Regions from separate parts of the Hymenobacter sp. R533113 genome, predicted to be linked through region 2. Evidence: riboswitches for the same ligand, from Rfam matches in the RefSeq annotation. Region 2 holds a riboswitch; each other region holds the start of a gene.
The links. Region 2 has a riboswitch for S-adenosylmethionine ahead of MKZ35_RS22470 (amino acid permease). Riboswitches for the same ligand answer to the same signal wherever they lie in the genome.
Positions count from the first base shown of each region.

Region 1 (3,260 bases), on a different contig from region 2:
CCGTATTGGCGCACGGTGTGGGCGCGCTCCTTGAATACTTCCTCGCCTTCTTTCAGCGAAATAGAATTCACGATGCTCTTGCCCTGCACGCACTTCAGGCCGGCTTCGAGCACGCTCCACTTTGAGGAGTCAATCATTACCGGCACCCGCGAGATGTCGGGCTCGGAGGCTATCAGGTTGAGGAAGGTCGTCATGGCCTGCTCGGAGTCGAGCATGCCTTCGTCCATGTTCACGTCGAGCACCTGGGCGCCACCTTCTACCTGGTCGCGGGCCACTTGCAGGGCCTGCTCATAGGCGCCCGTACGGATGAGGCGGGCAAAAGCGCGCGAGCCGGTCACGTTGCACCGTTCGCCCACGTTTACAAATAGGCTATCAGGAGTAATGCCGAACGGCTCCAAACCAGCTAAACGAGTAGCTTTGGGCACTTCCGGCAGCTGGCGCGGCTGGTATTTCTCGGCTAGCTTAGCTAGCTCGGCAATGTGTTGGGGCGTGGTGCCACAACAGCCCCCCGCCACCGTCACGATGCCTTCTTTTAGGTAATTTTCCACCACGGCCGCAAATTCCTGGGCCGACTCGTCGTAGCCGCCAAACGCGTTGGGCAAACCCGCGTTCGGGTACGCTGACACGTGCACATCGGCAATACGGCTCAGCTCCTTTACGTACACGTGCAGCTGGTCGGCGCCGAGGGCGCAGTTCAGGCCCACGCTCAGCAGTGGCAAGTGGCTGATACTGTTCCAGAACGCCTCTACCGTCTGCCCCGAAAGCGTGCGGCCCGACGCATCGGTAATGGTACCCGAAATCATGACGGGTACTACCCGGCCGCCTTCATCAAAGTACTTCTGCACGGCATACAGCGCCGCTTTGGCATTGAGCGTGTCGAAGATGGTTTCAATAAGCAGCGTGTCCGAGCCACCTTCCACCAGGCCGCGCACTTGTTCCAGATAAGCAATGGCCAGCTCATCAAAGGTTACGGCGCGGAAGCCGGGACGGTTCACGTCGGGGGAGAGCGAAGCGGTACGGTTGGTGGGACCTACGGCGCCGGCCACGAAGCGCGGCTTGTGGGGCTCGCGGGCCGTAAACTCGTCGGCTACTTCGCGGGCCAGGCGGGCCGACTCGTAGTTCAGCTCGTAGGCCAGATGCTCCAGGCCATAATCGGCCTGGGCGATGGTGGTGCCGCTGAAGGTGTTGGTTTCCACCATGTCGGCGCCGGCCGCGAAATACTCGGCGTGAATGCCGCTGATAATATCGGGGCGGGTGAGGCTGAGCAGGTCATTGTTGCCGCGCAAAGGCTTGGGATGGTCAACGAAGCGCGTACCCCGGAAGTCCTCCTCCGTCAGCGGATGGCGCTGAATCATGGTACCCATGGCGCCATCGAGCACCAGAATGCGCTGTTGGAGGATGTCGTAGAGGGGGAGGCGGGGCGGGTCGTTTGCATAAGGTCTCCTGCGAATAAAGGCGTTTGTAGCGCCGCCTATCCAGAAAGAGGACCTCGAAATGAGGGCTCCGTACTTATCTTCTTCTGCCCTGGGGGGCAAAATGGGAGTTGGCACCTTGTTTTACTCAGGTTGCCAAGACGTCACAGGGCCCAGTCCCTCGGTCTTTCTGGATAAGTAGCTGAGCAAAGATACAGCAAGACGACGAAAAAAGTTTGGTTTGGTTGAGCACTGGCTGTTAGCGGGAAAGCATCAGCCGCCACAGAGCAAATGTCGCCGCCGAGCGAAATCTATATTCGGCGGCTGGCCCGGCTCGGTTACCAGATGATAAAAGCTTCTGCTAAAAGCAAAAAAGCCCCCCACTCGACAAGGAATGGGGGGCTTCGTATGTGGCGACAGACTGCCTTAGCTAATCGGATGAAATAAACGGCTCCACCGAATTTTGTGCAGCAAGTTGGCGTACGGGTCAATTGAGAGCCAGACAAATACCGCTTTGCCCACTACATGGTCTTCGGGGACGAAGCCCCAGAAGCGCGAATCTTCTGAGTTGTGGCGGTTGTCGCCCATCATGAAGTAGTAGTTCTGCTTGATAACATAACTGGTCAGCGGCCGTCCGTTCTGCTGAATCATACCATCCTGCCAGGTAATGCCCTGGTTGTGCTCGTACTGCGCGATGATTTTGTAGTACAGCGCGGCATTAGCTCTTGTCAGCTTGATGGTTTGGCCTTTCCTGGGCACTGGCAGCGGCCCGTAATCGTCAAGTTGCCAGCCGCGCTGCACCGCACTCGTAGCCGCCGACACGTGGAAGTCGGCCGCATCCGGGAACAGTGAGCCGGCGGGTACCTCGGCCCCAGCTACAGTAAGCGCCTTGACGTAGGGCTGCCGCCGAAAGTACGTAGCGATGGATGCCGGGCAGCTGATGAAGAAGCCTGTTTTCCCGGTTTCTGGATTCGTGACTGCCGCCGGAATGCCGTCAGGCTCCCGATAGTCCACTACGCCTTGGGCGTGCAGGGCTTGGCGTACCTCATCGTTGGGGGAGGGCACCTCCAGGAAGTAAGTTGTCTGGGGCTGACCGGCAACGGCACCAGGTTGGCCGTTAAGAAATACCTGACCCTGATGAATAGAGATAGTATCACCCGCCACGGCGATGCAACGCTTGATCAGGTTGGTGCGCAGGTCGGCGGGGCGCTGCTGCTCATGCGGCACATGGAATACCACCACATCGTTGCGTTGGATGGAACTGAAGCCCGGGAAGCGGTAGGTGGGCAGTTGAATCAGGTCGGAATAGCTCTTGACGTCCCCAACCGGCAGGGTCTGGTGCGTGAGCGGCACCTGCAACGGAGTCTGGGGTGTGATAGGCCCATAGTGCAGCTTACTTACCACCAAGTAGTCTCCGACCAGCAGGGATTGTTCCATGCTTTCGGAAGGAATATAATAGGCCTCCGCTGTTGACCAGCGAAAAAATGAGGCTACCACCACGGCAAAAATCACGGCGTCCAGCCAGCCGCGCGCGGCGCTTTTCGGTTTCGAGGGTTCGGCTACTTGGCCAGAGCGCTTACGAGTAAAAAACGGCATATAGAGTTATTTTAGTAATTGCAGCTCAGCAACGAATAAAGTTGTTGTTCTGGTATTTACTGACTCCTTTCTTGCTGTCTAGCATCTGTTGGTGGCTGTCGAATAACAAAGGCCTCACTCCCTAGCTCCCTTCCTTATAGAGGGAACTAGCGAGTGAGGCCTCTGCAAGGGCATTTGCTCCTCAGCTTAAAGCGCCTTCTTCCGCTCCGCCTGAAACTTCTTCAGCTGCGGGTCAATCACCTTTTTATCGCC
Region 1 is NZ_JAKWBD010000013.1:1,936,796-1,940,055, forward strand. It holds gene metH (methionine synthase) at 1-1,451, opposite strand, end outside; SAM riboswitch class I at 1,507-1,613, opposite strand; gene lepB (signal peptidase I) at 1,839-3,008, opposite strand; gene MKZ35_RS17895 (M16 family metallopeptidase) at 3,195-3,260, opposite strand, start outside.
Region 1: linked by a shared signal. The riboswitch ahead of metH (methionine synthase) and the one ahead of MKZ35_RS22470 (amino acid permease) in region 2 are both predicted to bind S-adenosylmethionine.

Region 2 (3,260 bases):
GCAGGTCTCGTAAGGGCGCAGAACAAACGAAGCAAAAGCTCAATCGGATTTATTAAGACGAGAAATCCAAAAACCTCACTTAATGCGTATTGTGTCGCGTCCTGTTTGAACAATTACCAGATCGTTGTGTTTTCTAATTTTTCAAATATAATCCATCCTGTTTTTGCATTTAACTAATTTCATTTTGTATGCAGCACTCCTACTTCACGCGTTCTCTTTTAGTAGCCACCAGCCTGCTTTTTCTCACCCCACAGCTGCGGGCTCAAAGTCTGGTCAGTGGTTTTATGGCGGGAAAAGGTCATGGCTCGGTGGCATTTACGGGCACGGTCGAACGCTACAGCAGCGTATACCTGGTGCCGGAGAGAATACAAGGCGTACCCGTATTTGGCGAAATCCAGGTGTCGTCGCTGAACGTGTACACCACCTATGGCATCACCGATAAGGTGGAGGCCATCATCAGCCTGCCCTATATTAAGTCGGAGGGCAAGGGCAACAACGAGGGCTACACCAACTCGCGCAGCGGCTTGCAGGACATAGCGGGCCTGCTCAAATTCAAGGCTTTCTCGACCGAAATAGGCGGCAGCGTACTTGATCTGCTGGGTGTAGTGGGCGCTAGCACGCCGGCCAGCAACTACCAGTCGAACACCGGCCTGGAGTACATTACTGCCATTGGCAACCGTGCTACTAAGCTTAATACCCTGGGCGTAGCTCACCTGAAAACGCCCGCCGGCGTGTTTCTGACCGGACAAGCCGGCTATAGCTACCGCAGCCGGCAGGTGCCCAATGCCTTCATTGCCGACGCCAAAGTAGGCTACGCGGGCCTGAAAGTATATGCCGAAGGCTGGGCTTCCTTTCAGCAATCAAGCAGCCAGGGTACCGATATTCTACAGCCCGGCTTTACGGGCGACTTTACAGCGACCCGCGTGAATTATACACGACTGGGACTGAGCGTGTTTAAGCCACTGGCTAAGGGTTTTGGGCTGGTGCTGGGCGGCAGCCAGTACGTGAGTGGCCGCAACCTAGGCCAAGCAACCAGCGTGTCGCTGGGTGCCTCTTATAATTACTAAAAGCCCAGCCACGTTGGGTCGGCTTCCAACCCGTCAGTCCTGAATAGTTGTTCGGGACTGACGGGTTTTTCGTGCGGATAAGCCGGGAGCTGCACAATAATAGGAGCAGGGTTGCAGATGCACCGCCGCGCATACTAACTTTGCGCCTCCAATTCTTTCTGATCAAAGGATTGTTTTTATACAGAGGCGTGGAGAGAAAGGCTCGACGAAACGCCGGCAACCCCCAGCTCAGCTGGAACGGTGCCAACCGAGGTCAGCGCACGTAACCGCTGACCATATAAAAACAGCTTGCCGTGAACATTTACCTCCAACCCGCTCCATTTTCCTTTGTAACTACGCCGCCCCAAACGCTGAGTTGGGCTGTTTGTTTAGACATGGGTTGTTGCTGTTGTTGAGCGTTCCATAATTCCCTCGTTTTCTGGTGTTGCCCACCCGCAGCTGCAAGTAGCAGTTGGGGACTTTTTTGTTTTGATATCGGCCTTTGTTTTGGCTGAAGCTCAGCCAGTTGCTTCATTGCCGAATCGTAAGAAGCGGCATCTGCTTGCTGGTCTGTCTGCTGCTTTGGTAGGGCTTGCTCTTTCATCTCCTTTTTCTTTATCCATCACGAGGCGCGGCTTCGTGCTACCTTTTATGCTCAAAAAATCACTGGAATTGCTGCGCCAGGAAGCGGCCGAAACCGGCTCTCACACCCTCAAGCGCAGTCTGAGTGCCTTCAACCTGGTCGCCATTGGGGTAGGCGTAATCATCGGGGCGGGGCTGTTTTCACTCACCGGCATTGCGGCCGCCAACCATACCGGGCCGGCCGTTACGCTCTCGTTTTTGGTAGCAGCTGTCGGCTGCGCGTTCTCGGCGTTGTGCTACGCCGAGTTTGCCTCCATGGTGCCCGTGGCCGGCTCGGCCTACACCTATTCCTATGCTACTTTGGGCGAGCTGTTTGCCTGGATTATCGGCTGGGATCTGGTGCTCGAATACTCCGTGGGGGCTGCCGCCGTGGCCATTAGCTGGTCACAGTATCTGACGCGGTTTTTGGCAAAATACGACTTGCATATTCCCGCGCAGCTCGTCATGTCACCCTTCGAAACGGCTACTTTGGCCGATGGCTCCGTGGTGCAAGGTATCGTGAACTTGCCTGCTATTTTGATCGTGGTGGCCATTACGGCCATCGTGATCCGGGGTACGCAGGGGTCGGCTTGGGTCAATGCCACCATTGTGGCTCTGAAGGTGTCGGTGGTGCTCGTGTTTATTGCCCTGGGCTGGCAGTACATCGATCCGGCTAACTATCAACCCTATATCCCAGCCAATACGGGCACATTTGGCGAGTTCGGACTAAGCGGAATCCTGCGTGGGGCCGGCGTAATATTCTTTGTCTTTATTGGTTTTGATATTGTGGCGACGATGGCGCAGGAAGCCAAAAATCCCCAACGCGATATGCCCATTGGCATTATCGGCTCCTTGTTGGTGTGCACGGTTTTGTTCGTGCTGTTCGGCCACGTCATGACGGGCTTAGCCAACTACACCGAGTTTAAAAACAGCGCCGCGCCCGTGGCCATTGCCATCGAGAAAACACCATATGCCTGGCTTAGCCAAGCCATTATTGTGGCCATTCTAATTGGGTATACCTCCGTTATTCTGGTGGATTTGCTGGGGCAGTCGCGGGTGTTTTTCTCTATGTCGCGCGATGGCCTATTACCTGCAATCTTCTCCGAGATTCATCCCCGTTTTCAAACGCCTTTCAAGTCCAACATCTTGCTGGCAGCCTTGATCAGTGCCTTCGCGGGCTTGGTGCCCATTCAGGTAGTAGGCGAAATGACCAGTATCGGCACGTTGCTGGCCTTTGTGATGGTGTGCCTCGGCGTACTTATCATGCGCAAGCAGCAGCCCGACGCGCCCCGCGCTTTCCGCACGCCGTGGGTGCCACTCGTACCAATCCTCGGCATCCTGACTTGCTTGCTAATGATGTTTTCGCTGCCCTTGGATACCTGGCTGCGCCTGATTGTGTGGCTGGCCGCCGGACTGGTGATTTACTACTTGTATGGCAAGAAGCACAGCAAGCTCCGACTCGCGCAGGAGCAAGCTAACAATAAAGCTTAGCGAATAAAGTTCTCCTAAAAAAAGCCCCCCGCTACAACTAGTACGGGGGCTTTTTTACGGATGCAAAACCAACTCATCCAAAAGTGAACTCCAACCTTATAG
Region 2 is NZ_JAKWBD010000016.1:154,441-157,700, reverse strand. It holds gene MKZ35_RS22480 (hypothetical protein) at 189-1,067, shown strand; SAM riboswitch class I at 1,241-1,351, shown strand; gene MKZ35_RS22475 (hypothetical protein) at 1,369-1,650, opposite strand; gene MKZ35_RS22470 (amino acid permease) at 1,698-3,158, shown strand.

Region 3 (3,260 bases), on a different contig from region 2:
CGTGATTTTGCTGTACCGTATTGTCACCTATTACCTCTATCTGGTGCTGGGAGCCATTTTTCTGCCCCGCTGGATAGCACGGGTTTTCGGTCGAAATCGGGTGAAGGATATTATGAATTCCTAGAGCATAAAAAAGCCCCCCAGCACAGTGCTGGGGGGCTTTTTTGTAGCTGGATGAAGTTGCGCTATTCAGACTCAAGCATCATTTGCTCGCCGTTTACGCCGCGCAACGTGATTTTGTCGTCCGTCAGGTTCACCACATCAAAGCTCATAGACGAGGTACCGCCTTCGGGGGTAAGCGTGATTTTCTTGCCGGGCTGATCGAAAGTGTACTTGCCCTGCATGGATTGCTGAGGCGACGTCATGTTGAAGTTGCCGTTGGCGTAGAAGCGCAGCTCGGTGTCTTTATCGGCATCAGTCTGGGCTACTTTGTCGCCGCCGGCAGCAGTTTCTTTATCGGTTTTCCAGACTTTACTTTCGGTGCCATACAGCATGTTGGTTTCACCAACTTTGTCTTTCTGGCTACAGGCAGGCGTGAATAGCGACAACAGCATAATCAGGCTGGCCAGGTAGCGGAAAGGGAGTGCAATAGTTTTCATGAGAAGAGACCTTGGGGTTAAAGAAAATGGAAAGGAGCGGCTTTAGCTGGGGTTATATTTCAGCAAAGCAATGTTGCGCTTCTTACGCGCCTCATTGGAAAGAGTTAGCACCGCTGAAGTCATTTTTACGGCCGCAACTTATTCGTAGTGTGGGCGTAAGACGACCTGACAGCATGGCCATCAGGCACATGCGCCGTTTTCTCCTCCTTAATCAACCACGACCATGGGACTGTTCGATTTCTTAACCAATAAAGGCGACGAAAAGCCGGTTCAGCCGGCTGCCAAGCCTAATCAAAACGCGAACACTGACTTCTTCGGCAACGCTAACCAGCCCGCTGCTGCTAAGCCCGCTGCGGCTGCCCAAGGCACGCAGTACACGGTAGTTAGCGGCGATTCGCTCTCCAAAATTGCGAAAAAGCACTACGGTGATGCCGCCAAGTGGCACCAGATTTATGACGCCAACAAGGCAATAATCGGCTCGAACCCCGACCACATTGAAGTGGGTCAGGTGCTAACCTTGCCTCAAGCCTAAGCAAATTTCGCTCAGAATTTTAGCTTGAAAAGGCCCCCCAGCAACCTGTTGGGGGGCTTTTTAGCATGACAGCTAGTGAGTTAGCTTCAAGAAAAAACATTTTAATGCATTTGGCGTTCTCAATCCGAACCGTACATTTGCACTTACCAATCCGGTACTTCTCGTTATCGACGAGATAGTTTTTCAGATTTTATACAGAAGCGGCGAGAGAACAGGCTCCCTGACCCGCTGGCAACCTTCATTGTTTTGAAAGGTGCCAATTCCTGCCCGTTCGGCCATTTTGCCACCGGGAGATATAAGCTGAGTGCCATGAAAACCCCGGCCTTTTTCGTTTTGCTTCCCCGTTTGCCCCGGCCGCTTTGCTGCGCCCCGATTGGCTTGCGGGTTTCTGCGTTTTGGCCCCTGCCACTGGCAGCCGTGTGGCTACGCGAATGTGCTGTTGTTGCTAACCCAAGTTTCGGCTTAGCCCTCTTCTCCTTTTGTCTTTTAAAACTGTGTCGCGCTGTGGGCTTTATGCTCACTCCGACAGGTTTTAGTCTGTCTTCGCTAAGCCTTGCCTTGGCTGCGAAGTCCGCGCAACGCAACGCTGCCGTGCAGACCCGATGCGCCTGATTATCTGCATTCTCTCATCTCTTCCTAGTTCAAATCAAACTTAACAAGCCCTAGTATGTCCACACAAAACCTCCACTTCGAGACCCTTCAATTGCACGCTGGTCAGCAGCCCGACCCTACCACTGGTTCGCGCGCTGTGCCCATCTACCAGACTACTTCCTATGTGTTTAAGAATGCCGAACACGGCGCTAATCTGTTTGCTCTGAAGGAGTTCGGCAACATTTACACCCGCCTGATGAACCCCACCACCGATGTTTTTGAGCAGCGAGTAGCGGCTTTAGAAGGTGGCGTGGCGGCGCTGGCCACTGGCTCGGGCCAGGCGGCGCAGTTTCTGGCCCTGAACAACATCCTGCAGGCCGGCGACAACTTCGTGAGCACTCAGCACCTCTATGGTGGCACCTACAACCAATTTAAAGTAGCCTTCAAGCGCTTAGGAATCGAAGCCCGCTTCGCCGACGGCGACACGCCCGAGAGCTTTGAGGCGTTGATTGACGATAAAACCAAGGCGCTCTACCTCGAAACCATTGGCAACCCCAGCTTCAGCATCCCGGATTTTGAGCGCATCGCGGCCATCGCCGATAAGCATGACCTGCCCCTCATCGTGGATAATACGTTTGGCGCGGGTGGCTACCTGTTTCGCCCGCTGGAGCACGGGGCCCACATTGTGGTAGAATCGGCCACGAAATGGATTGGCGGCCACGGCACCAGCGTGGGCGGCGTGATTGTAGACGGCGGCAAATATGATTTCGGCAATGGCAAGTTTCCGCAGTTCACGGAGCCCTCGGAAGGCTATCATGGTCTGGTTTTCAACGATGTATTCGGTAAAGGAGGGCCGTTTGGGAACATTGCCTTTATCATTCGGGCACGGGTAGAAGGCCTGCGCGATTTCGGCCCTGCTATTAGTCCCTTCAACTCCTTCTTGTTGTTGCAAGGCCTCGAAACATTGTCGTTGCGCGTAGACCGGACCGTGGAGAATGCGCAAAAGCTGGCCGAATGGCTGGAGCAGCATCCGCAGGTAGAAGCCGTGAATTATCCGGGCCTGAAAAGCAGCCGCTATAATGCTTTAGCCCAGAAATACCTGAAGCGCGGCGCGGGTGGCGTACTTACATTCAGCATTAAAGGCAGCAAGGAAACGGCTACGCACTTCATCGATAACTTGAAGCTGGTCAGTCATTTGGCAAATGTGGGCGATGCTAAAACCCTCATTATTCAGCCCGCTGCCACTACCCACCAGCAGCTTTCCGATCAGGAGCAAGTAGCAGCCGGCGTTTCGCCCACTCTGCTGCGCATCTCCCTGGGTTTGGAGCACATCGAAGACATCAAGGCTGACCTGCAAAATGCCTTCGACGCGGTAGCAGAAAATACCCCCCAGAATCAGCAAACCGAAGGCGACGCGCTCCCAGAGCCAGCCATCGAGCATCCCGTAGTACTGGAAGTCTAGCTGCCGCAAGCAGAAAGCACTGAGTGAGGCCGTTGCAGCGACCCGCGCTCAGTTTTCAGCAACTACGGGTTGGCGG
Region 3 is NZ_JAKWBD010000013.1:1,065,874-1,069,133, forward strand. It holds gene MKZ35_RS13905 (lysylphosphatidylglycerol synthase transmembrane domain-containing protein) at 1-124, shown strand, start outside; gene MKZ35_RS13910 (hypothetical protein) at 186-599, opposite strand; gene MKZ35_RS13915 (LysM peptidoglycan-binding domain-containing protein) at 823-1,131, shown strand; SAM riboswitch class I at 1,319-1,433, shown strand; gene MKZ35_RS13920 (O-acetylhomoserine aminocarboxypropyltransferase/cysteine synthase family protein) at 1,799-3,184, shown strand.
Region 3: linked by a shared signal. The riboswitch ahead of MKZ35_RS13920 (O-acetylhomoserine aminocarboxypropyltransferase/cysteine synthase family protein) and the one ahead of MKZ35_RS22470 (amino acid permease) in region 2 are both predicted to bind S-adenosylmethionine.